4 regions of the Lysinibacillus sp. TE18511 genome follow, and region 2 is predicted to be linked to each of the others. Evidence: riboswitches for the same ligand, from Rfam matches in the RefSeq annotation. Region 2 holds a riboswitch; each other region holds the start of a gene.
What was found. A riboswitch is a leader RNA that binds a small molecule or an ion and turns the genes downstream of it on or off. The one in region 2 is predicted to bind S-adenosylmethionine.
Positions count from the first base shown of each region.

Region 1: linked by a shared signal. The riboswitch ahead of ACVWXS_RS24220 (O-acetylhomoserine aminocarboxypropyltransferase/cysteine synthase family protein) and the one ahead of ACVWXS_RS06190 (Na+/H+ antiporter NhaC family protein) in region 2 are both predicted to bind S-adenosylmethionine.
Region 3: linked by a shared signal. The riboswitch ahead of metA (homoserine O-acetyltransferase MetA) and the one ahead of ACVWXS_RS06190 (Na+/H+ antiporter NhaC family protein) in region 2 are both predicted to bind S-adenosylmethionine.
Region 4: linked by a shared signal. The riboswitch ahead of ACVWXS_RS02440 (cyclase family protein) and the one ahead of ACVWXS_RS06190 (Na+/H+ antiporter NhaC family protein) in region 2 are both predicted to bind S-adenosylmethionine.

Region 1 covers NZ_JBSSFD010000059.1:9,872-15,771, forward strand. Annotated here, with positions in the region: gene ACVWXS_RS24210 (homoserine dehydrogenase) at 1-448, opposite strand, end outside; gene ACVWXS_RS24215 (hypothetical protein) at 1,081-1,467, opposite strand; gene ACVWXS_RS24220 (O-acetylhomoserine aminocarboxypropyltransferase/cysteine synthase family protein) at 1,785-3,086, opposite strand; SAM riboswitch class I at 3,203-3,316, opposite strand; gene ACVWXS_RS24225 (glycerol-3-phosphate acyltransferase) at 3,472-4,104, shown strand; gene ACVWXS_RS24230 (succinate CoA transferase) at 4,353-5,873, opposite strand.
Region 2 covers NZ_JBSSFD010000005.1:190,804-196,703, reverse strand. Annotated here, with positions in the region: partial or broken gene ACVWXS_RS06195 (DUF7309 domain-containing protein) at 685-2,151, shown strand; gene ACVWXS_RS06190 (Na+/H+ antiporter NhaC family protein) at 2,363-3,643, opposite strand; SAM riboswitch class I at 3,751-3,858, opposite strand; gene ACVWXS_RS06185 (hypothetical protein) at 4,624-4,911, opposite strand; gene ACVWXS_RS06180 (hypothetical protein) at 5,072-5,308, opposite strand; gene ACVWXS_RS06175 (hypothetical protein) at 5,694-5,900, opposite strand, start outside.
Region 3 covers NZ_JBSSFD010000031.1:39-5,938, forward strand. Annotated here, with positions in the region: partial or broken gene ACVWXS_RS18700 (aromatic amino acid transporter AroP) at 1-118, opposite strand, end outside; T-box leader at 199-450, opposite strand; gene ACVWXS_RS18705 (hypothetical protein) at 932-1,306, shown strand; gene ACVWXS_RS18710 (nucleotide excision repair endonuclease) at 1,372-1,743, opposite strand; SAM riboswitch class I at 1,947-2,057, shown strand; gene metA (homoserine O-acetyltransferase MetA) at 2,176-3,111, shown strand; gene ACVWXS_RS18720 (GerAB/ArcD/ProY family transporter) at 3,193-5,160, opposite strand; gene ACVWXS_RS18725 (hypothetical protein) at 5,195-5,428, opposite strand; gene ACVWXS_RS18730 (Ger(x)C family spore germination protein) at 5,432-5,900, opposite strand, start outside.
Region 4 covers NZ_JBSSFD010000002.1:198,619-204,518, forward strand. Annotated here, with positions in the region: gene ACVWXS_RS02425 (MFS transporter) at 1-742, shown strand, start outside; gene ACVWXS_RS02430 (SMI1/KNR4 family protein) at 815-1,366, opposite strand; gene ACVWXS_RS02435 (hypothetical protein) at 1,507-1,905, shown strand; SAM riboswitch class I at 2,070-2,173, shown strand; gene ACVWXS_RS02440 (cyclase family protein) at 2,292-3,029, shown strand; gene ACVWXS_RS02445 (DedA family protein) at 3,082-3,678, opposite strand; gene ACVWXS_RS02450 (Cof-type HAD-IIB family hydrolase) at 3,823-4,599, opposite strand; gene ACVWXS_RS02455 (DUF2225 domain-containing protein) at 5,209-5,900, shown strand, end outside.

The sequences.
Region 1 (5,900 bases), on a different contig from region 2:
CATCATTAACTAGTAAAATATTTTTCATCGTTTTAATAACAGGCACACCACCAGCTGTTGTTGCCTCAAAGCCGACAAATACACCATTCTCTTTTGCAAGATCCTGTAGTTCTAAGCCTCTTTTCGCGAACATCACTTTGTTAGCTGTAATGACATGGCATTTATGCTCTACAGCACGTTTTAAATAAGTAAATGCTGGCTCCTCATTGACAATCGCTTCAAATACAACCTGCATACCTGGCTCTGCTAAAACGTCATCCATACTAGTTGTCATTAAATGCGCTGTGCCTGGTACACGTTCACGGCTAGCATCTGTCACTAAAATTTTTGCTACTTCTAACTCAATTCCTAATTTATGTTTAAGCTCTTCACGCTTTTCGTTTAATATATGGTAAATTCCTTGACCTACCGTTCCAAATCCTAGGATCGCTGCCTTTATAGTTGCCATTCTTGTTATTCCCTCCAACTTACATTCCGCAGTTTCATTAAATTTAATTACGCCTTAGCTTAATTCGTACAGATTTTGAATTGTGCGCAGACTGTATATCGTAGGCCAGTTTGCGATGTTTCTAACTTCAGTTTCAGCAGATTTAGAGTCATGGCATTTCGCTCTCGCCATTTGCAAAAGTCTTCTATAGCTATCATTTCACTTTCGCTACACAAACCCTTTACTGAATGAAGATCATAAATCTGTGCAACACACACAAATTCAAATAATTCAAAATTCAACTTAAAAAAATTGTAACGCAAATACATACAATGCACAAGAAAAATCTTTCTAGAGAGGACATTTGTTTTCTCTAGACGTGCAGAAGAAATCGGTTTCATTCCCTTTATTATACGTTTTTTTAGTTGTTCTATAATATTTGAACAAATATTGACGGTTTTTTCTAAAGAAAACGAAAGTCTTTCTTCTATTATATATGTATGCTTAAACGTTCATAAAAATTGTTCATTTAAAAGATACCAATAAAAAATTTTTTCAGGTCAGTTAATCTATCTCTCTCCCACTTATCAAATCTAATTAAAAGGCTCATTCCCTGTAGCAGCAGAGAATGAGCCGAGATTTATGAGGGAGAACTAACTAGCTTTTGATAGCATTTGATAACGATATGTTGATATAACCTGTTGTACAAGTTCAATTTCTTCTTGCGTAAAGTTTGGTATTGCATACGTACGTTCAACTAATTGGAATGTACCGTATTTTAAGTAATACTCTGTCGCAGGTACAGGAATGTGACTTGCACCATATATTTCATATGCTTTGAAGACCTCTTTTACTATATAGCCTTCCTCTTTAGCATAAACGAATTCATTAAAAGCAGAATGTCCAAATGTCTGTACCCATTTGCTTTCAACTGACGCAAGTATGTTTTGAATGGACATGTTGTTCACAAACACATGATTTTCATTTAGTTCATAAATAAGATAAGATGCAATGTTTTGCGCACTATAAACATTTCCCATTTAAAACACTCCTTTATCATCAGTTTTTAGATCAGTGTAGCTATTGGCTACGCAAATATTCAAAAGTGGAGAGTACTTATGAAAAACAATTTGGTTCTAGGTTGGTAGCCTTTCGAACGCTTAAGTTATTCCCAAGTATAATACAAGGATTTAAATAAGTCAATAATACTTATAAAATTACTAGGAATTATTTGTGCATACTTTCGGATTACTTACCAAATGGGGTAAGTGGTTGATGCAGCAACGTTTTACGTATTACCAAATGAGGCCCATCGAATGAGACAATACGTAAACGCTACAACATTAGCCAATTTTTATTAAGCCTCTATTGTTTGTTGAGAAGCTGTTACTTGTTCAATAGCTTGTTCTAAATCTGCAATGATATCCTCTACTGCCTCTAAACCGATTGATAAGCGAATGAGCGACTCGGTTACACCAGTTTGGATTAACTCTTCAGCTGATAATTGCTGATGTGTAGTAGATGCTGGATGAATAATTAATGATTTGGCATCCCCTACATTTGCTACGTGCGAGAATAATTTCACACTATCAATTAGTTTACGCCCTGCTTCACGTCCACCTTTAATACCGAATGTAAGCACTGAACCGAAGCCATTTCTCAAATATTTTTTTGCTAAATCATGAGTAGGGAAATCTTCTAAGCCATTGTAATTTACATATTCCACAGATGGGTGGTTTCGTAAATATTCAGCTACTGCCAATGCATTTTCATTGTGTTTAGGAATACGCAAATGAAGCGTTTCTAAACCTTGTAATAAATTAAATGCTGCATCTGCACTTAACGTTGGTCCAAAGTCGCGTAGCAATTGTACACGCAGTTTTGTGGCAAATGCAGCCTCTGCTGTGTCAATACCATAACGCAAACCGTGATAAGAAGCATCTGGCTCAGTAAAGCCTGGGAAACGTCCACGAGTCCAATCAAACTTTCCTGCATCTACTACAACGCCACCTAAAGTTGTACCATGTCCGCCAATCCATTTTGTTGCGGAATGAACGACGATATCTGCACCGAAGTCAATTGGTGTAGAGCCATATGGTGAAGCAAATGTACTATCAATAATTAATGGCAAGCCGTTTTCATGTGCAATATTCGCTACTGCTTCAATATCTAGCACTTTTAAACTTGGGTTACCATAAATTTCAGCGAATACCGCTTTTGTTTTATCGGTAATCGCTGCTCGGAAATTTTCAGGGTTTGTTTCGTCTACAAAAATTGTTTTAATACCATAGTTTGGTAGTGTATTGGCAAATAAATTATAAGTACCTCCATATAAAGAACTCGCCGCGACAATTTCATCACCTGCACCCGCAAGATTTAAAATGGAAAATGCGATAGCTGCTGCACCAGATGAAAGTGCTACTGCTGCTGTACCGCCCTCTAATAAAGCGACGCGTTTTTCAAAAACATCTACAGTTGGGTTTGTAATACGAGTGTAAATATTGCCAGCTTCCTCTAAGGCAAAAAGACGTTGCGCATGAGCAGTGTCTTTAAAAACGAAAGCCGTTGAGCGATATACGGGTACTGTTCGAGATCCTGTTACTGGGTCTGGCTCTTGGCCACCGTGTAACAGCAATGTTTCTGGTTTAAAATTTGTCATTGTATACCTCCAAATGGTTATTTGTTTACGATGGCACCGGAGATGAGGAGGATTTTTCAGTAGAAAACAAAAACCCTCTTCAGCTAAGAAGAGGGTTGCGGTTGCAAGTTTTCCTCCCCTTATCTGCCAGATCCAAGTAAGAATCTGTAGGAATTAGCACCTTAGCAAGTTCGTCACTTACTGGTTGCCGGGCATCATAGGGCCTATCCCTCCGCCGCTCTTGATAAGAGTATGAGATTCAATTTCCATCGTTGTTACAAAGTATAAACATAGACTTTTTTTCTGTCAACACTAAAATTTTATTTTTTCCGAAACTTCTGTCTGCTTCTGAACGTATTACGAACGCATACACTATTTTAGTATTTATTTATAAAGGAGGAGTTTTATGGAAAAAGCCGTTATCATTTTTCTACTTGTTGGTTATTTAATTGGCTGTATTCACGGCTCTAAAGTTGCGCAGTTTTTATCCGGGGTAGATCTAAAAAAGACTGGTCATGGCAATGCTGGTGCTTCCAATGCAACACTTTCCCTTGGATGGAAATACGGCGTATTAGTCGCACTTATCGATATCGGTAAAGGTGTAGCAGCTATTATAGGTGCCCATTTTTATCTAGCAGATGCAACACATTTAACAGACGTACAAGTTTGGCTCTTAACCTATATCATAGCTGCCGGTGTCATCCTAGGTCACAACTTCCCATTTCACATGGGCTTCGATGGCGGCAAAGGAACTGCATCAATCATAGGGATCCTACTTGCAGTTGATTGGAAAATTGGTTTATTTGCACTCATTTTATTTGTTATTTTATCTTTCGCGACGAATTATTTAATTGTCGGTGTACTTGAATTTTATCTTGTTTTTTGTACAGCAACATATTTATGGATTCCTGGAGTAGGTCCAACGATTATTGCCCTACTACTTTTTGCAATAGCAATCATTTTGCATATTGAAAATATTAAGAGATTAATTCAGGGAACTGAGCCTAAAGTGACTTCTGCATTTAAGAAAAAGAAATAACCAGGTGTGTTGATTAACCATTTTTATCCATCCTGATTAGAAGGCTTTGATTTCCGCTACGGGCTGGGGCTTACCCGATCACTTCGAGGGCTCACCTGATCACATCGGGGCCCCGCCCGATCACTTCGGAGGCTCAAACGATCACTCAGAGACCTTGCTTGACCCGAGCTTTTTGCCGCAATACATTCTTAACAACTAAAAGCCTTGAAGGAACAAGTCAACTGTCCTTCAAGGCTTTCTTCATTTTATTATTTCGATAATGCAGGGTCCTTCATCGTCCCGTTTTTTGCGTAATTTACATGCCATGAAAGTGCTTTTTCTAGATTGTGTGGCGTATGGTGCCCACCTGTTGCTTCGTTAGCATCGTTAAAATACTTCCGTAATTGCTCACGATATTCCGGATGTGCACAGTTATCGATAATGAGTGCAACCCGTTCTTTTGGTGCAAGCCCTCGCAAATCTGCTACTCCCTGCTCTGTAACGATTACGTCTACATCATGCTCCGTATGGTCCACATGCGATACCATTGGGACGATACTAGAAACATTTCCGCCTTTCGCATAAGATTTTGTGACGAAAATACCTAATCTTGCATTACGTGCAAAGTCTCCAGAACCGCCGATTCCATTCATCATCTTTGTGCCAGAAACATGCGTAGAATTCACATTCCCGTAAATATCTACTTCAAGCGCTGTATTAACAGAAATTAACCCGAGTCGGCGAATAATTTCTGGTTGGTTAGAAATTTCTTGCGGGCGTAATACTAATTTATCGGTATATTGTTCGAAATTACTATACACTCGATTTCCAACTGCCTCGGAAAGAGTAATAGAAGTAGCAGATGCAAAGTTTACCTTACCTGCATCTATTAATTCAAATACCGCATCTTGTAGTACTTCCGAATATATTTCCAAGTTCTCAAACTCAGAATCTTTAAAGCCTAATAATACAGCATTTGCTACTGAACCTACTCCTGATTGGATTGGTCGTAAACTTGTCGTTAAACGGCCTACTTTAATTTCTTCACGTAGGAAGTTTAATAAATGATTGGCCATAATATCTGTTTCTTCATCAGCAGGAACGATTGTTGATGGTGCATCTAATATATCTGAAATCACAATACCTTTGACTTTATCTAAATCTAGTGGAATACCAATTGTGCCAAGTCGATCCGATACATCTTGTAATTGAATTGGATCACGTTTCCCCTGTGGTCCTGGCACAAAAATATCGTGCACACCCTCTAATGCATCAAGCTGAGCTATGTTCAACTCTATGATTATTTGGTTTGCCTCTTGCACAAAAATCGGAGAGTTACCAACTGAAGTTGTAGGAATTAGTAAGCCGTCTTCTGTAATAGCAGTCGCTTCAATAACTGCAAAATCAATAGGACCAATAATACCTTGACGTACTAGTTCTGCATTATGTGACAGGTGCGCATCAACGAATGTGATTTCACCACTGTTGATTTTATTACGAATACCGGCATCCGCTTGGAAAGGTCCGCGTTTGCGAATAACGCCAGCTTCTGCTAAGTATTGGTCAACTTCTGGACCAAGCGATGCACCTGTATATACATCTACCTGAAAGCTCTCTTTTTTAGCTTTTTCCACAAGTGCCAGTGGGACCACTTTAACGTCACCAGCACGTGTAAATCCGCTCATCCCAAGTACCATACCATCCTCAATCCAAGATGCTGCTTCTTCTGCTGTTACAACCTTGCTCCGTAGCTGTTCATTACGAAGCTTTTTCGCTAACTTTTCTTCCATCCCTTATTCCTCCATCCCACTTTATTT
Region 2 (5,900 bases):
TTCGCCCCATGGATTTGAAAAGGTTTTATAAATACATACAAATAATCAGCGTTATACTTAACTGAATATTCCAAAAACACCTCCTGAGTAGTACAATACCATTAGCTAATAAAAATTTAAAATCAATTTTTGTTGATAATTGAACAAAAATTGATAAAAATCAGGAAATTAATCTCTGCTTGGAGTTTGGTATCACAGATGATCCTTATAAGAAAGAAAAGAATTCTAGTAAAAACTAGAATTCTACATTTAAATAGAGGTATTAAAGTACTCATAAAGTCCTGCGGAGAACCTTATACCACCAGTCTATAAAAGTTTCAAAATCAACTTTTGTTATCAATTGAACGAAAATTGATAAAAGTTAGAAAGTTATACTTTACTTTCTAAAATGTGAATTTTCTTAATTACAATAGAGCACAGTGCTAGACAACACTCAGGGTGTTTTGCACAAATAACACTGCTAGTATTGAGGTGTGTGACGATTGGTGAGGAATGGATTTTGAAGTGTTGCAGAACGGTTAGGTTGTTAGTAAAGTGAATAGAGAGTGGCTCACTTTGGAGAAGCAATTAAATTAAGTATTCAATGAAGAAATGGATCAAATAATTATTGCATTTGTGTATGAAAGCAGATTAGCCGTAGCTTCATCAACATCGTTTTAACAGGTAGAAGAAGGAGGTTAAACAATGATCCAGTTGCATATTGAAAGTAAGAAGAGACCTGAAATTTATCGAAAGTTATTGTTACCGAAGAACAGTAGTTTTTCCATGCTAGATGAAATTATATTACTAAGTTTTGATTTGGATGGGGCGGACTATTTTAATTTTGAAATTGTTAAAAAAGATGGACGAGTATCTAAAGAAAAGATTTGTTTTTTACCTAAAAATGATACGGATTTAGATACAGATGAAGAGTTGGTCGATGAATGGCTTCGAAAATCCGGTGATGAAGCCATTGCACATGTCATTGATAATAGTGAATCATTTACTATTCGATTAGAGAGCTATGAGGAATTATCGATGAACTCTGAAACTCCTATATGTATTGCTGGAGCAGGTAATATTCATACTGGTAAAATGGACAAAATTAATTTGGAGGAAATTAATGAACTGATAGGGGAGGATGAAGAGGCAAATAGTTTACTAGAAAATCAGGAGCCAGATTATCTTACTTTATTGGAGCTTACTAATGACCTGAAAAAATTAAAGCCATGGCAATATTTAAGGGATGATGAAGTCGTTATAATTCACTTTGCAGATATAGATTACAAAGTACTTGTTTCTGTTATGGGAGCTGGTGGTGAAGAGTTTGGATTAATGATTTTTGATATGGAAAAGGGCTATGACAGCTTAGCGAAAATACTTTTTGAGAAAAATTTATCGAGTGATTTTTCCTATAGCTTAAATGTTTTAACTGTGAATTTTGTTGATAGAGAAGAGTTAGATTCAGCAGATTATCTGCTAATTAAAGATTGTGGGCTGTCGTATAGAGGGAAGAAGAACTGGATTCAATACCGTAGCTATCAAGAAGGAACGCATCCTGAAAGACCAAACCATCTAGAGGTAGAACTATTAATTGATGTTGTAAGTAGGATGATTAATATTACAGAAGCTCGGAAGGATGGCTGGGAATATCCACAGGTAGCTGCACATCAATATCCAACGTTTAAAGTACAAATGGATGGTGAGTTACAAGAAATCTATATTTTGCATATAAATATACCAAAGCCAACGTATGAGTGCTACGAGGAAATTTCAATGTTTGAAAAAGCAAAATATAAGAAAAAGCCTAAAAGCCCGTTACAATTAGAATATGATATATTTTACATGCCTTTTGGCGTAGAATCGGAAGAAACGAACCGCACTGTTTATCCGATTGCTGGTATGCTTGTTGAACGAGGAAGCAATTTGGTTATTGAACACGAATTGTTCCCTGTGCCTAAAACGCCACCAATTGCACAAGGCGTGTTATGGGCATTTTTATAAAGCTTAGAGGTAAGACCAAGTAAAATATTTGTTTCTAAAGAGTTAAGCCCGATGCTTCAACCACTAGCAAAAAATGTCGGGGTGGAGCTTGTAGAAAGTGAACTTCCTTGCATCCGAGAAGTGAGAGAATTTATGAAAAACATGTCAATGGATTTATTTGAAGAATAGTGAATAATCTGACCACACGTTTCTATGACTTTAGAACAATTACACGTGTACGTATTTAAAAAGCTCAATAGGAATGATCATCTATACCCTTACCAACCTCATAAAAAAATCCAATCGTTTTGATTAATCTTTCTTTCAAAACAATTGGATTATTTTCGATGTAAAATCAATATTTTCTAAAGCCACACCCATCACTCTAAAGTGATGAAGTTCAGGCTTTCTTTTGTGCGGGGTATCCAATAAGGATAGCGATGATCCCGCAAATTCCTATCAAGATCGGATAGAAAGAGTATTGTAGCATGCTTACTGGCGATATTCCAGCTACGCTTGCGGCTGCCAGGAATTGGGCTCCGTATGGGAGAAGACCTTGGACCGTACAGGAGAAAATATCTAATATACTTGCGGACTTTCTTGGCTCAATCCCATACTGATCAGCAATATTTTTTGCAAGTGGACCAGCAATTAGAATAGCAATCGTATTATTGGCCGTAGATAAATTAGTTAGACCCACAAGGCCAGCAATCCCAAATTCAGCACCCTTTTTCGATTTAATTCTTCGTGTCGTAAGGTGAAGTAGAAAGTCAATTCCTCCGTTAAACTTAATAACCTCCACCATTCCAGCTATTAATATCGCAAGAAATGCCATTTCATACATGCCTGACATTCCTTCGCCAATCGTTTGCATAAGGCTCATTAAATGATAGCTGCCATCCGCTAAGCCTACAGCCCCGGCGAGAACAATCCCAAATGCCAGAACAAAGAAAACATTCATTCCAGCTAACGCTAAAATAATAACCAGAACATAGGGAACAATTTTTACCCAACTATAGCTTAAATGTTCTACATGTGCGGTTTCACCCATTGTGATAACCCCTAAAATAATGCTCGTTACAATAGCTGCCGGCAACACAATCCAAAAATTCACCTTAAATTTATCCTTCATTTGTGCGCCTTGTGAACGAACGGCAGTAATGGTTGTATCTGAAATAATGGATAAATTATCGCCAAACATCGAACCGCCAACAATCGCTGCCATTACTAAAGCCATGGGAAGTTCGATATGCTCGCTTATCCCAACTCCGATCGGCGCCAGTGCAACAATCGTTCCCACCGATGTACCCATTGACAGGGAGATAAAGCAGGCAATGATGAACAAGCCTACGACAAGCAGGTTTGGCGGAATGACCGATAAAGCAAAGTTAACAGTGGAATCCACTGCCCCCATGCCTTTTGCTACCTCTGAAAAGGCTCCAGCCAAGAGAAAAATAACAACCATCAGCATGACATTTAAATTTCCTGCGCCTTTGCAGAAAATATCAACCTTTCGCGAAAACGATTCTTTTCGATTCATCGCCAGAGCCACAGCGCCCGAAATGGCAATGGCTACAATGACAGGAAAGGCATAAAAATCACCTGTAATAACCCCTGAACCAATAAATAAAATCAAAAAAACAACAAATGGGATCAGCGCCCATGGATTCTCTTTCTTCATTGTCCTACCTCCAAAAATTAAAAATGGACACATCCTTGTCCATTTTTTTCTAAAAAAAGACCTCTTCTCGAAATAACAAGAAGAGGTCTTATATTTATAAAACACTCCTCTTATCTATCAAGCCATTGCTTGCTGGATTTGGCACAGTAACTTAATCACTAAGTTCCGCTGCCGAGATATCATAGGGCCAGTCCCTCCATCTCTCTTGATAAGAAGAAAAAATATTATTTTTTTGCACAATAATGAAATACTATAATAAAACATCTATTATTGCAACATGTTTTTAATTAAATACTATTTCAAAGCACATAAAAACGTTTTTTCAAGAAAGAAAATCCGCTTTAAGGCGACCACGGTAAAAAAGAGAGGAGCGATTCATGAAGTGCTAAATTAAGATGTTAAAAATATTGGTGTAATCATAGAACCATCTATCACGACGATAGGCAATTAGATTGTTTAGTTATAATACAGGAGAATTACAAAGATGTAGGTGCATTTGCAGAAATTGAAGGTATAGAAAATGTGAAGCAAAAGATAGTAATCATCTATTGTAAAGAGACATATTTATAAAGCTCAATAGTAATCGTAGAGACGACCAGACTAATTTAGTTTCTTTTAACAAAAAAAGACACTATAAAAAGAATAGAACCTACCAAAAAACCAATGAATTGATCTAATAATAATTCATCTCGAAGAAACCATCTGAAAATAAAAATGCCTCCAAACATTAGCATAGCTAAAAATCCGATATATTTTATTCCATTATGTAGCATCTTCTCACTCCCTACAGTTTGAAATAACCGTCATTCCTATTGCAGTAAGAACAGCGATAACAAATGACCCTACAATAATTCATTGAGGCATATCTTTTTCGTCTCTCGTCACAAAATATTCAGTAACTCTAACAACCACAAATAATTAATGCTACATAAAATCCATTACTTCATTGACCTACAACCCGGGATTCTTTCAACTTTTTCTTATTTGTAGTCATTGTCGACATTTAATCCCTCTATTTTAATTAATATTGGTATTTTTTTGAATAAAGATACTAATGCTAAAATTAAAGATGCTGTAGCTATTGTTTTTGTAAATTCCTTATAATCATTAGGTATATATTGACTGGTGATAAACGCTATTACTGCCATTACTATATAAGTTAAAATGCTTTTTAATTTTGTATTTTTTATTGTAATTAAATACATTAATGACTCAGCAAATAAAATGATAAGAAATAAAATAAATATATTTATTAATATATAACTCAAAGTTTTCACCTTCTTTTAAAAGGTTAGAAAAGGATATCGAAGAATTGATACCCTTTTTTATAAAATTAAATTTTTCTATAATCGTCTTGTGCTCCTAACCACTCCTGTTCATATGGATATAATATTAAAGCAGCACCGAATGGACCTATTACACCGCTGATTAAAGTTTCATTTTATTAGCATGGCGAATAGTAATAATATTATCGTTTGGATTAACTAAAACAACAGTATCCCAAGTAGGTTTAATTTGAAGTTCACCGTGTTCATCAATGCGAATCATTGCATTTAGTTCTAGAATACCTTCAATAATAATGATCTCTTTTGCATCGTTATCTTTTATAGCTCTTAATTCATCTTTAAAACGAATTTTCCAACCAAAAAAATCTACTTCATTCATTGAAAGTTTACCTCCATGAAAGTACTTTCAGCAACAGGGCGACATTTATTGATTTCCGGTAAATCAGGCCAAGGAAAAACATATTTTATGCAGTGTCTATTATTTAAGAGGTGAGTTCTGATCGGGCTATGAAAAAACCTCCTAATGAATGATCATCGAGGTTGTCTCACGATTATTAATTCATTAGAAAGTGTGTAGTGTTCGGCGCTTACATTTAAATAATCTAGGTTTAAGTATATTTGTTCACAATGTTATTCTTTTTCCACTTCATTTAATACAAGAATGCTACCCCTTTAGCTACATAACAAAAGGACTCCCTTTTTTCAAGGAAAGCACCTAAGTACAATACTACTTTACTTATTTAGTAAATTAATAAATGTTTTAATTATTTATTAGAGATCTCATAATACGTATCATAAAGGTTTTTATAGTTATCTTTTAGCTTATTAATATTCATGGAGTCATTTGAAATAATATCAATAACATCATTATTTACATATAATAAATATTCATTGGAATAGAATGAAATATATGCTCCTGTTAAACCTTTTTTAATGCTAAAACAGTAATTATATACATCTAAAGGATCTAA
Region 3 (5,900 bases), on a different contig from region 2:
TTGTTGAACTAGAGCCATAAAATAAACCGACCCCAATGGATCCGCCAAGTGCAATTAATTGCATGTGACGAGTACTTAATTCGCGCTTCAGCTGTGAATCTTGATGATTGTCTTTCATAATGTCTTACTCCTAATACGTTTAGATTTTCAAATACTTTGCTCAAAAAAGGAATAAAAAAAACGTCCTTTTGGATTAACCAAAAGGACGATTCAACTCGTGTTACCACCTTTAATTTATAAGCAATTCACATTACTTACCTCAAGAAGTACGGTCATTTGACGATACTCTCGCACATGATTACGGGTGCTTACCGGCGTAGCCTACTTAGAATGATCTTTTCGGTACACAGCTCCAAGATGAATTCTCAATCGTTTTACATGCACCTCTCATCAACCGGTAACTTTCTGTTCGTAAAAATAATTGATACTATTTCTTTTCATAGCCTTTGTTCTATACAAATATTTTTGAATTGTTTTTCATTTTACAGAAAAAAATTATTTTGTCAATAAAAATTTCTTCATAACCCGTTTAAATTACATATGACATTTTACAATATAAATACAACTCACTACTTAAATATAAAAGCTAAAGGAAATATTTCAACAAATGTTAGTAAAGTTCTTTTAAGAATGTTATTCCACAATCTGGCCCGATTGTGGAATAAGAAAAGATCCTGCATATCAACACAGGATCTTTAATCAATCTTTATTATAAATGATCAATCTTTTTTATAAAACTACAACATTTGTAAAGACGTATGTTTTGTATATAAGTTGATTAGAGTGGAGGCTGGGCGACTCCTTGGGGCTTATCGGACGCCCCCAGGAAAGCGCCCAGTAGGAACGGTAATCAACCACACGTTATGGTAATGAGCCTAAAATATAATAAATAAAAATAATTATGGATGCTACATGAAGGTGGGAATAAATAGTGAAAAAAATCATCATTTTATTCATGTTGACCTTAACTATTTTAGGAGCATGTAATAATTCCACATTAAGTATTAGTGAAATTGCTGTTGTTCCAGATGAAGTGCAAAAGAAAATAATTTCCGATGATAAGCTCCAATTAATCAATGATGGAAAAGATACTTTTTACATTGTTTTTTATTCGAAAGGGATTGCACATGCTGATTTGGAGATACAGGGTGATATATTAAAAATAAAATTCGAAGAAATGAATCCATCCAATGATGTTGCTGAACAATATGTTTATAAAATTACAAAAGACCCTGAGCAGGAAATTATCGAGGTGTATATAAACGGCAAGTCCACACATTTTGATCATGTAATAACAGGTTTATAGGAAGAATAAACCTAACGAAAAAAACCGAAACCCCCTTAAAGAGATTTCGGTCTTTTTGCTAAAGATTAATAAAATACTTTATCAACATTGTATTTAGCACGGAATGAATTAATCGCGTATGTTTCGTAAATTTCACGTTCCATTGGATCTTCCACTTCATACACTTCAATTTTGAAAATTTCATTACGATGATTTTTCATCGGTGACACATTGTCCTCAAAATGCTTTTTAATACGTTGACGAATTTTACGTGCTTTACCTACAAATAATAGCTCGTTCTCTTCGTTGTAGAATAAGAAAATGCCACCGTTTTCACGTGTGATTTTATGGAAATCAATAAAACCATGGTACGGTGTGATTGGTACATCACCTGGCTTTAAATCTTGTTCGCGTTGGCGAATCACTAAATCTGGTTTTGGAAATTCAATTTTAATCAAACTTTTCACGTTCCTCTCTATTACTAAAGATATATGGTAACATAATTACGGCTTGTTTACCATAATATTTCATAGCGTCAACATGATTTGCATCAGGATTAGTGTTCATCAATTTAGAGAAGAACATGCATGTTAATTACAAAATATTCTATGTATTATTGATATTCTTAATTGTTCATGTTACAATTCTTTTTAATTAAATAATCTTATCAAGAGAAGCTGAGGGATTTGGCCCGATGACGCTTCAGCAACCTCTAACAAATGTTAGAAAGGTGCTAATTCCACCAAAGGATTTGTCCTTTGAGAGATAAGAGTGAACGTGGTTAAAATCCCTCTCATTCTATCTCAAATGGAATGAGGGGGATTTTTTTAATTTAGATGGACTTATAAAATTCTTTATATGTAGAGAAATACAAGAGAGGGGAATGCAAGATGCCAATTAATATTCCAAAAAATTTACCAGCTGGAGAACATTTACGTGAGGAAAAAATCTTCGTCATGGAAGAGGATAGAGCGAAAACCCAACAAATTCGTCCGTTAAATATATTAATTTTGAATTTAATGCCTGAAAAAGAAAAAACAGAGCTGCAATTACTACGTTTATTAGGTAACACACCATTACAAGTTAATATTACATTTTTAAACACAGCCACACATGAATCGAAAAATGTCAGTAAATCGCATTTACAGCTATTTTACACAACTTTTCATCAAATTCGCCATCGTCGCTATGATGGCATGATTATTACGGGTGCGCCAGTTGAAAAAATGGCTTTTGAGGACGTGAACTATTGGCAGGAAATTGCAGAAATTATGGATTGGTCCAAGGAAAACGTGACATCGGTCCTTCATATATGTTGGGGCGCACAAGCAGCATTATACCATCATTACGGTATTGGCAAAATTGAGCTCCCTGCTAAATGCTCAGGTGTTTATTCTCATGTCATTACGGATTTAACCGTGGATTTAGTTCGAGGCTTTAGCGATTTATTTACGGCCCCACATTCACGATATACTTCTGTTTCTATTGACGAAGTACGCAACCATCCTGATTTACGATTACTATCTTACTCAGAAGATGCCGGTGTCTTTATTGTGCAATCGAAGGATAATAAAAACATTATGATTACAGGACATCTTGAATATGATGCGACTACATTAGCAGATGAATATAGTCGTGATGTCGCAAAAGGTTTGGATATTGAGGTTCCAGTGAATTACTTCCCAAGTGATGATCCATTAAATGAACCGATTAATACGTGGCGTGCCCATACTCATTTATTATTTTCAAACTGGTTGAACTATTATGTTTACCAAGAAACACCATATGAATGGGATTTCGTTGATGAACTTGAATATCATATCTAGTTCATGGGTTCTGTAAACACTTAAACAAAATGATGACCTTGATCATATCAGGGGCATCATTTTTTAAATCCAAATATGTTGTTAGTTTTCTGACGGGTTTTCATTGGTAGATTCATTTTGACCTTTTGTAGTATTTTCGCAATTGCTATTAGTTTCATTCTGTACAGCATTTTGACTGTTGCTATTACTAGCATTAGTAGTGGCATTTTGGTTGTTATTATTACTTGCATTAGTAGTGGCATTTTGATTGTTATTATTACTAGCATTAGTAGTGGCATTTTGGTTGTTATTATTACTAGCATTAGTAGTGGCATTTTGGTTGTTATTATTACTTGCATTAGTAGTGGCATTTTGATTGTTATTATTACTAGCATTAGCAGTAGAATTTTGGCTGTTGCTATTACTAGCATTATTAGAAGCATTTTGGTTGTTATTATTACTAGCATTAGCAGTAGAATTTTGGCTGTTGCTATTACTAGCATTATTAGAAGAATTTTGGCTGTTGCTATCGCTAGCATTATTAGAAGCATTTTGGCTGTTGCTATTACTTGCATTATTAGAAGAATTTTGGCTGTTGTTATTACTAGCATTATTAGAAGCATTTTGGCTGTTGCTATCGCTAGCATTATTAGAAGCATTTTGGCTGTTGCTATTACTTGCGTTATTAGAAGCATTACCGCAATTGCAATTACTTCCATTCTGTACAGCATTTTGACTTTTGTTATTACTTGCATTATTAGAAGCATTTTGGCTGTTGTTATCGCTAGCATTATTAGAAGCATTTTGGCTGTTGCTATTACTTGCATTATTAGAAGCATTACCGCAATTGCAATTACTTCCAATTTGTACAGCATTTTTACTGTTGCTATTACTTGCGTTATTAGAAGCATTTCCGTTATTACTACCACTTGCATTCTGTGGACAACAATTACAGTTTGTAACATTTTCATTCCCTTGACTACCATTAATATTGCGAATTTTCGCGGCGATTAGTAGAACGATCGGTAACAAAATTGCAACAGTACCAGAAAACAAAGGAAAGATTTCTTTATTATAAGTATTGGAATGAACGATATCTGGATGAATGATTTGCGAAAGGCCAATAACAGTCATTCCGATTGGCAAAATGAGCGGACGATGATCTTTGATTTCACATATTTGCGCTATGCCGATAACGGAGGCATAAAAATACATAAACGTTTTAATAAAAATAGATAAGATCCACATGGCTGCCATAACCACTTCAACACGCTGCAAAAAATTCCCGATTGAAACTCTTTGCGCTAATGCATAGCTAGGAAATGTCCGATTAGAGGTAAGTGATGGACCTAGGACAAGGATACATAGTGTGACGATGGTTATTAAAACAATGCCTCCAATAGCTGTGCCAATATAAAATCCTTTTTGTGCTGATTTATGAACATTGACAGCGGAAGGGAAAAGTATTAATAGCACGGCAAGGGGAAATGAACAAATACTCATAAATCGAATAACACTTATAAATAATGATTTTTTTGAAGTTTCCAATATGGGCTGTACATTTTCAAAATTGATTAATGGTGATATACAAACTACAAAAATGATAAAAACCAAGATAAACACCGGAAAAAGTATTTCTGCTGAACGCGCAAAGACTTCGATTCCTTGGAATGCAGCATAAATGATGATTATGCCAAACAGCAATGAAAAAGCCATAGAAGGCGTCTCTGGCATCACTTCCGTAGACATGAAACTTCCAATAAAATATAATAATTCACCTGTAGCCAAAAAGGTAAGAAGGATAAAGCCAATTGCGGTCAGTTTTCCAAAAAAACGACCTAGTATTTTTTCGTTCGCCTCTGTAAATGTAAGTGTGGGAGTCTGATTTCCTAAAGTAACGAGTAGCTTCACTAAGAGTAAACTTAAACCGACACCGATGATTGTTGCGATCCATGCATCTTGCTTTGCTGCACTTGTTACACTTGAAGGGATAATTAATATGGCTGTACCAACTGTAAAAAGAAGGGTAATGATTGTAAATTGTCTTGAACTAATGATTTCTTTTTCCAACATGAACTACCCCTTCTTTTTAAAGTTACTTCATTTATTTTGACAGTGAAACGATGAACTCTCTAATTGGAGTAAAGATAAAGGTAATCAAGTCTGTTGGGCTTGGAATTTTGAGATTTAAAGCAATGCCAATATTTAAGGCAGTACCGATCAATAAAAAAATTGAAAAAATAACAATCGTTTTCGTTTCGTTATTTTTTTGAAGTTTAGGAATAAAAGCAAAGGCAATAACAATTGAAATAATGAGTATGAAAAATGTTATTACCATAGCTTATTCCTTCTTTTTTTTGTTCAATAATGAATTTTGCATTGTTCCTAATCCTTCTGTTTTGACATGTACTTCAACGTTAACTGGTAGCTCTTGGAATATGGTTGGCCAGTCTTCTTTGATTTTTTTCCACTTTTTAGGATCTGTGCGATGTAATTCCTCACCAAATCCAAAAATATCAGCTCGATAAGTTTGCTGAACTGTACTGATTGTTTTTTCGATTTGTTGTTGGATCACTTCTTCCGTTTTTTTATTTACGTAATCAATCGATTTATGGGAAGTAAGGTCAATATTACATTCAACTTCTCCGACATTTTGCTCAACATCTATATGAACATTAATTTTTGGCGTACCTTTTTCAAACTTTCCCTTTATTTTTGTCTTGGATTTCGTAATTTCTGTTGCTAATGTACCTCCCTTAGGACAAGCAATAATTTCAATCGTACTTTGTATTTTGTCACTTAAAAAACTT
Region 4 (5,900 bases), on a different contig from region 2:
TGTGACTGGTGTACCACTAGGAACTTTTATTGGACAAGTAACCGATTGGCGAATGTCGTTTATTTTCATAGTTATCATAGGTATTATTGGATTAATTAGTAATGCCCTGCTTGTGCCAAGTCACTTATCGAAAGGTAATCCAATTTCCATTCGAGATATTGGTAAAGTATTAGGGAATATTCGAATGTTATTAATCCTGTTTATTACTGCAATAGGGTATGGTGGCGCATTCGTTGTATATACCTATGTTTCTCCTATTTTAGAGCAGTATATGGGCTACTCACCAAAAGCAATTGTCGTGATCTTAGTTGGATATGGTATTTGTGTTGCCATCGGTAATACATTAGGTGGTCGTTTTGCGAATAATAACCCTTTACGTTCTATCTTTATTATCTTTATAGGCTTAGCATTAGCACTTCTCGGCATCAACTTCTTTTTAGAATCAACAATAGTTGGATTAATAATGGTCTTTATGATGGGGCTATTTATGTTTATGAATGTACCGGGATTACAGCTTTATGCCGTTCAGCTTTCAGAAAAATATATACCATCAGCTATTTCAATGGCTTCAGCATTAAATATTTCAGCCTTTAACATTGGTATTTTTCTAGGATCGTACATTGGAGGAATCATCGTTCGCCACCAATCATTAGCTCATACTCCTATATATGGATTCGGTATGGTGATGATTGCCGCGGTTACTACGTTCCTATGGTTAATCTTTGATAGAAAGAAGCAATAGATCCCTTGCTTTGTATGTATTAGAATAAAAATGATGAAAGGAAGCCTTAACAATAGCCAGGGCTTCCTTTTGTTATTCACCATATTTAAGGAAAGTATCGTCAAAGTACGCCTTAAAATTTGGATATAGATAGTCTAATGACGCTTGAATATCGGCATTATCATCAAATAAAATTTCATGATCAATTTCATATATTGCACAAGTCTCTTCATCTGCATTGTCATTTAAATCAATGCAAATTATTTTTCCATACTCTTCATCCCATGAAAACGGAAGATATCCTAAACTACATAACGATGGATTATACATATCTCTAACGTTATTTAAAGGTTCATCAACACTTTGTTCCGGTATGACATCAAAATAATGGTGATACGTTGAAATAAAGGCTTTATACCATTCAGGAAATGGAAGTCCGAACTCTTTTTCTAAAGCTTGAATATCATCTTCCGTTACTACAGAAGGGACCATCTTCCATCTTGACCATTCTTCATCAATATCTGCTAATTTCATCTCAACAGGAACATCCGGACGCATCCATCTGCAAAATCCATCTTCTGAAACCTGATTATAGTGCTCGTAGTAAACTTCAAAACCTTTTTTTATATATTCACGAATATTCATCTTTAAACCCCTTTTTATCTCAGAGTAAAATCTTTTCTCCCTAATCCCCTACAGTCCTAGGTTTTTCACATCAGTCACTAACACCGAAAACATTTTTATACATAAGATAGGGTATCAACTATAGGATAGGAGGAATTTAGTTGTATTACAATCCTTATCCGTATTTTGTCTACCCTAACTATTATCCAACATGGGCAATGGCCACTCAACAACCTTCAAGATATCTAGCAATGCCAACAAACTCAACAAATCGCAGCCCGTTTCCAACCATCAATACAAATAAATTGAAGACTTCTGCGAAACGAATCAAGGTTATTATGCAGCAAGCACAATTACTTACGGATAAAATTGACGAATCCGAGCAATTTGCGCATGATCTGATGGACGCCGCACAGCTGTCAAATAAAACAGAAGTTGAAAAATTAATTGCGTCAACAGGTATTACCATCAAATTCGAAACTAACTATACACCAGATGGGATCCGTATAATATTTACTGACAGTGACTGTTGTAAGCTAACCGTAAATTTGACCTGGTGACATCCAACTAAAGAGTGGGAACTATGTGTTGTCTATTTAAATTACTACAAATTGACACTTTGAAGGTTCTGGAAATTTTTTAACTATGTATCCCTATTGAACTTGTAAACTATAAATAAATATGCTAAAGTATTCGTAATCTATTTCTGAAAATTCTTATATTTTTCTTATCAAGAGAGACGGAGGGATTGGCCCTATGATGTCTCAGCAACCAGCCTATAGGTATGGTGCTAATTCCAATTGGCGAAATCAGCCTTGAAGATGAGAAGACTTACTTAATTGCTTTGCACAAGGGTCCTCTTTCTACAAGGAGGGCTCTTTTTTATTTTCGCTAGTAAACAAAGTCTAAGCATCCAAAAATAATTACAAGAAAGCAGGAAAATATTATGACAAACGACCTTTTACAGGCACTTCAACTATTAAAATCGAAAGAATGGGTAGATTTAACACATACATTTGGCCCTAATTCACCTCATTTCTTTATGTTTGATGATGCAAAATTTGAAACATTATTTTCCCATGAGGATGGTTTCTTTGCACAGCAATTCTCTTTCCCTGGGCAATATGGAACGCATATCGATCCACCTATCCATTTTGTGCGAAATACACGCTTTTTAGAAGAATTGGCGTTAAAAGAACTAGTCCTACCACTAATCGTTATTGATATATCTAAGGCAGCCGAATTGAATAACGACTACACATTAAGTATCCAAGATATTCTTGACTTTGAGGCCGAATATGGGGAAATTGAAGCGGGTACCTTCGTTGCGCTTCGTACCGATTGGAGTAAGCGTTGGCCAGATAAAGAGGCTTTCAGCAACAAAGATGTAGATGGTAATAATCATATTCCTGGCTGGGGATTAGAAGCGTTACAATTTTTATTCAACGAACGAAAAGTTAGTGCTATTGGTCACGAAACTTTTGATACGGATTCAGCAGCTGATTTTCGTAAAAACGGTAAGTTAGATGGCGAATATTTTGTGCTTGAGCAAGATACTTACCAAATTGAACTTATGACAAATTTGGATAAGCTACCTCCTAAAGGTGCTGTTATTTTCAATATTGTACCAAAACCCGAAAAGGCCTCTGGATTCCCTGTGCGTTCATTTGCAATAGTGCCTTAAAAATAGCAATAGGTCTGAATCAATCCATGATAGGTATTGAATCAGACCCTTTTTATTTAGGTGAATTCCTTTTTTTAAAAATAAAATAAACGATCAAAATTATTATGATGAACAATGCTATAAGATACATACTGTAGCGGGATAAATATAACCCAACATAACGCCATTCCTCCCCAAGTACTTCTCCTAAGGTAATAAAAGTAAATGTCCATATAATTGCTCCCGTATAAGCAAAGAAAGCAAACTTTTTAAAAGGATAATTATTGATAGCCGCAATATATGCTGTTAGATGACGTACACCAGGAATAAAATATCCGACTACTAATAATATTGGTCCTATTTTTGCAAATAATTTTTTAGTAACGTCAATTTTCTGTTCAGTAATATGGATTTTCGGACCGTATTTTCGCAATAATGGTAGCCCGAATCTATAGCCTATATAGTAGCTTAAGGTAATTCCCCCTGCCGCACCTACCACAGCGCTGATTAGAGCTGGAATATGCGAGAGAGTTTCTCGATATACGCTATACCCTACATAGGTTAAAAATATCTCATCGGGAAGTGGCAGCCCGACAATCCCTCCAACTAGGATAAGAATAATGCCAAAATACCCGTAATGTTCAATAAGAGATTGCACATGATGCGCCATAAATCCATCCCACCTAATGCATAATAATTTCTTTTCAATGTTAGCTTTATAATAACTCAAAGTAGGCAACATTATGAGTATTATAACGTTCATAAAGTTTTCCCCAACGTATAGTGGCTAGTCCATGCTATAAATATAGTTTTCTTAAACTATTATTTGTAGCTCACGTAGAGCAAACTCAATACCACCATCAGTTGATTTCTTCGTTATAAAATCAGCGACAATTTTTAATGCTTCACTACCATTGCCCATTGCAATACCAAAACCAACCTGTTCCAGCATGTCGATATCATTATCTCCATCCCCAAAAGCAAGTGCTTCCTTAGGACTCAAGTTGAAATAATCTAGTACAGCTTGAACAGCAATCGATTTGGAAACATCATGCTGCAAAACATTTGTAATGTATGGATGCCATCTTTTAAATAATAAATGCGGGAATTGTGATGCATATCTTCTCTCCATCTCCTCATCGGCATATAGACACATTAAATATACCTCTTGCGTTAAAATATCTTCATTAATAACAGGAAACTCCAGCAAAGATAATGTCTCTTGCATAGCTGTTAATGTCTCTTTTTCTTGGACGTTATTCATCGATAATTGTTCTGTAAAAAACGAGAGACTTTGTTTATGGTCATCAGCAAAAGCCTTAACTGCTTGGACAATTTCTTTTGCAATAGGTATTTTATGTAATACTTGATCTTGATGTTTAACATACGCACCATTAGCCGTAATAAACGTCTCTATTCCTATATTTCTTAACTGTTGGCACATCGACAAAGGTCTTCCTGTAGCAGCAACAATACGAATTCCTTTGTTTATTAATTGTTGTATAGCCTTCCTTGTACTTTCTTCAATACAGCCATCTTCATAATTAACAAGTGTTCCATCTACGTCAAAAAATACAATTTTATAATCCATCGTTTGCTCCTTATCGTTTGATATTATTTTGCCAGATATGTCGACTCACCCTTTTTATTAAGTAGTAGCTCATCAACATATATACATGCCATACGCTTCCCTACTTTTGTTGATGATTCTAATTAGAAAACGCAAGACAAGTTCGAGCTGCTTCATTGTCACTGTCTCTTCACATAAGAAATCCTTTTTTAGTCAAAAATATCCCTATATTTCCATAATCGGCACACCTCTAATTTTACCTGAATAATTGAAAAGATGGCATTTTTCTTCTTACATTACATATAGTTAATTTGACCTATATAAGCAATTGTAAAACATAAAAATTAGCAACAATTTAGTTAAACATTTGTACGTAATTTGACAAACTAAATTAAATATGTAACTTATTTCAACTACACCGATAAATACTATTGCGGATACAGTTCGAAATTTCAAATGACTAAAAAAGTTTTGATCATTTTTAATTTTTATAATTCCAAAGGAGTATACCAAAGAACACAGAATTGTTAATATAGAAGAAAGTAAATTAAACATATTGAACGATATAATCATCGTATACATAGAACAAAAGAAATAATAACCTAATTGGATGTAAAGGAGTTGATTCTTATGGCATTTAACATTTACTACTATGAAAGTAGTGTGGATTGCAAGTTTTGTAAAAAGCATTTTACCACATATAAAGTACGTCCCAATCGTTATAAAGTAGTCGAAGAGCAAACAGACTTCATGCCAGTCTATGAAGGTTTAAATCCACTGTTATATGAAGTTGCTGTTTGTCCGCATTGTGGCTATGCCTACCACAAATCTATGACAAGAACTTATGGACCTTTTATGCTTCTTATTGATGAGCTGTACATTAAAGAACTCCAAAAACCTATGGATATATGTAAGGAACGTACGATCGATGATGCCATTATAAGCTTTAAATTAGCTTATCTTGTATCAAGAGCATCAATGGAAGAATCACTTCTTATGGCCAATTTCGCACTGAAAATAGCTTGGCTCTATCGCTTAAAAAATGATGATCAATCGGAAATGCACTACCTCTTTGCGGCCAGAGACTTTTACAGTAAATCTTTTGCTTCCAATCAAGAGGGCGGAGAACGAATTCAATTTTTGCATGCTGAAATAAGCCTCCGACTTGGTGATATTACTGAAGCGAAGAAAGGTTTCTCTCGATTAATTGCGGACCGAAATATTTCCAATAAATATCGAAAAATAGCACGTAATCGTTGGGAAAACTATAAATATGACGTGCAGCCTATTCATGTTAATGAAGGTGTAAGCGAAATCATCAA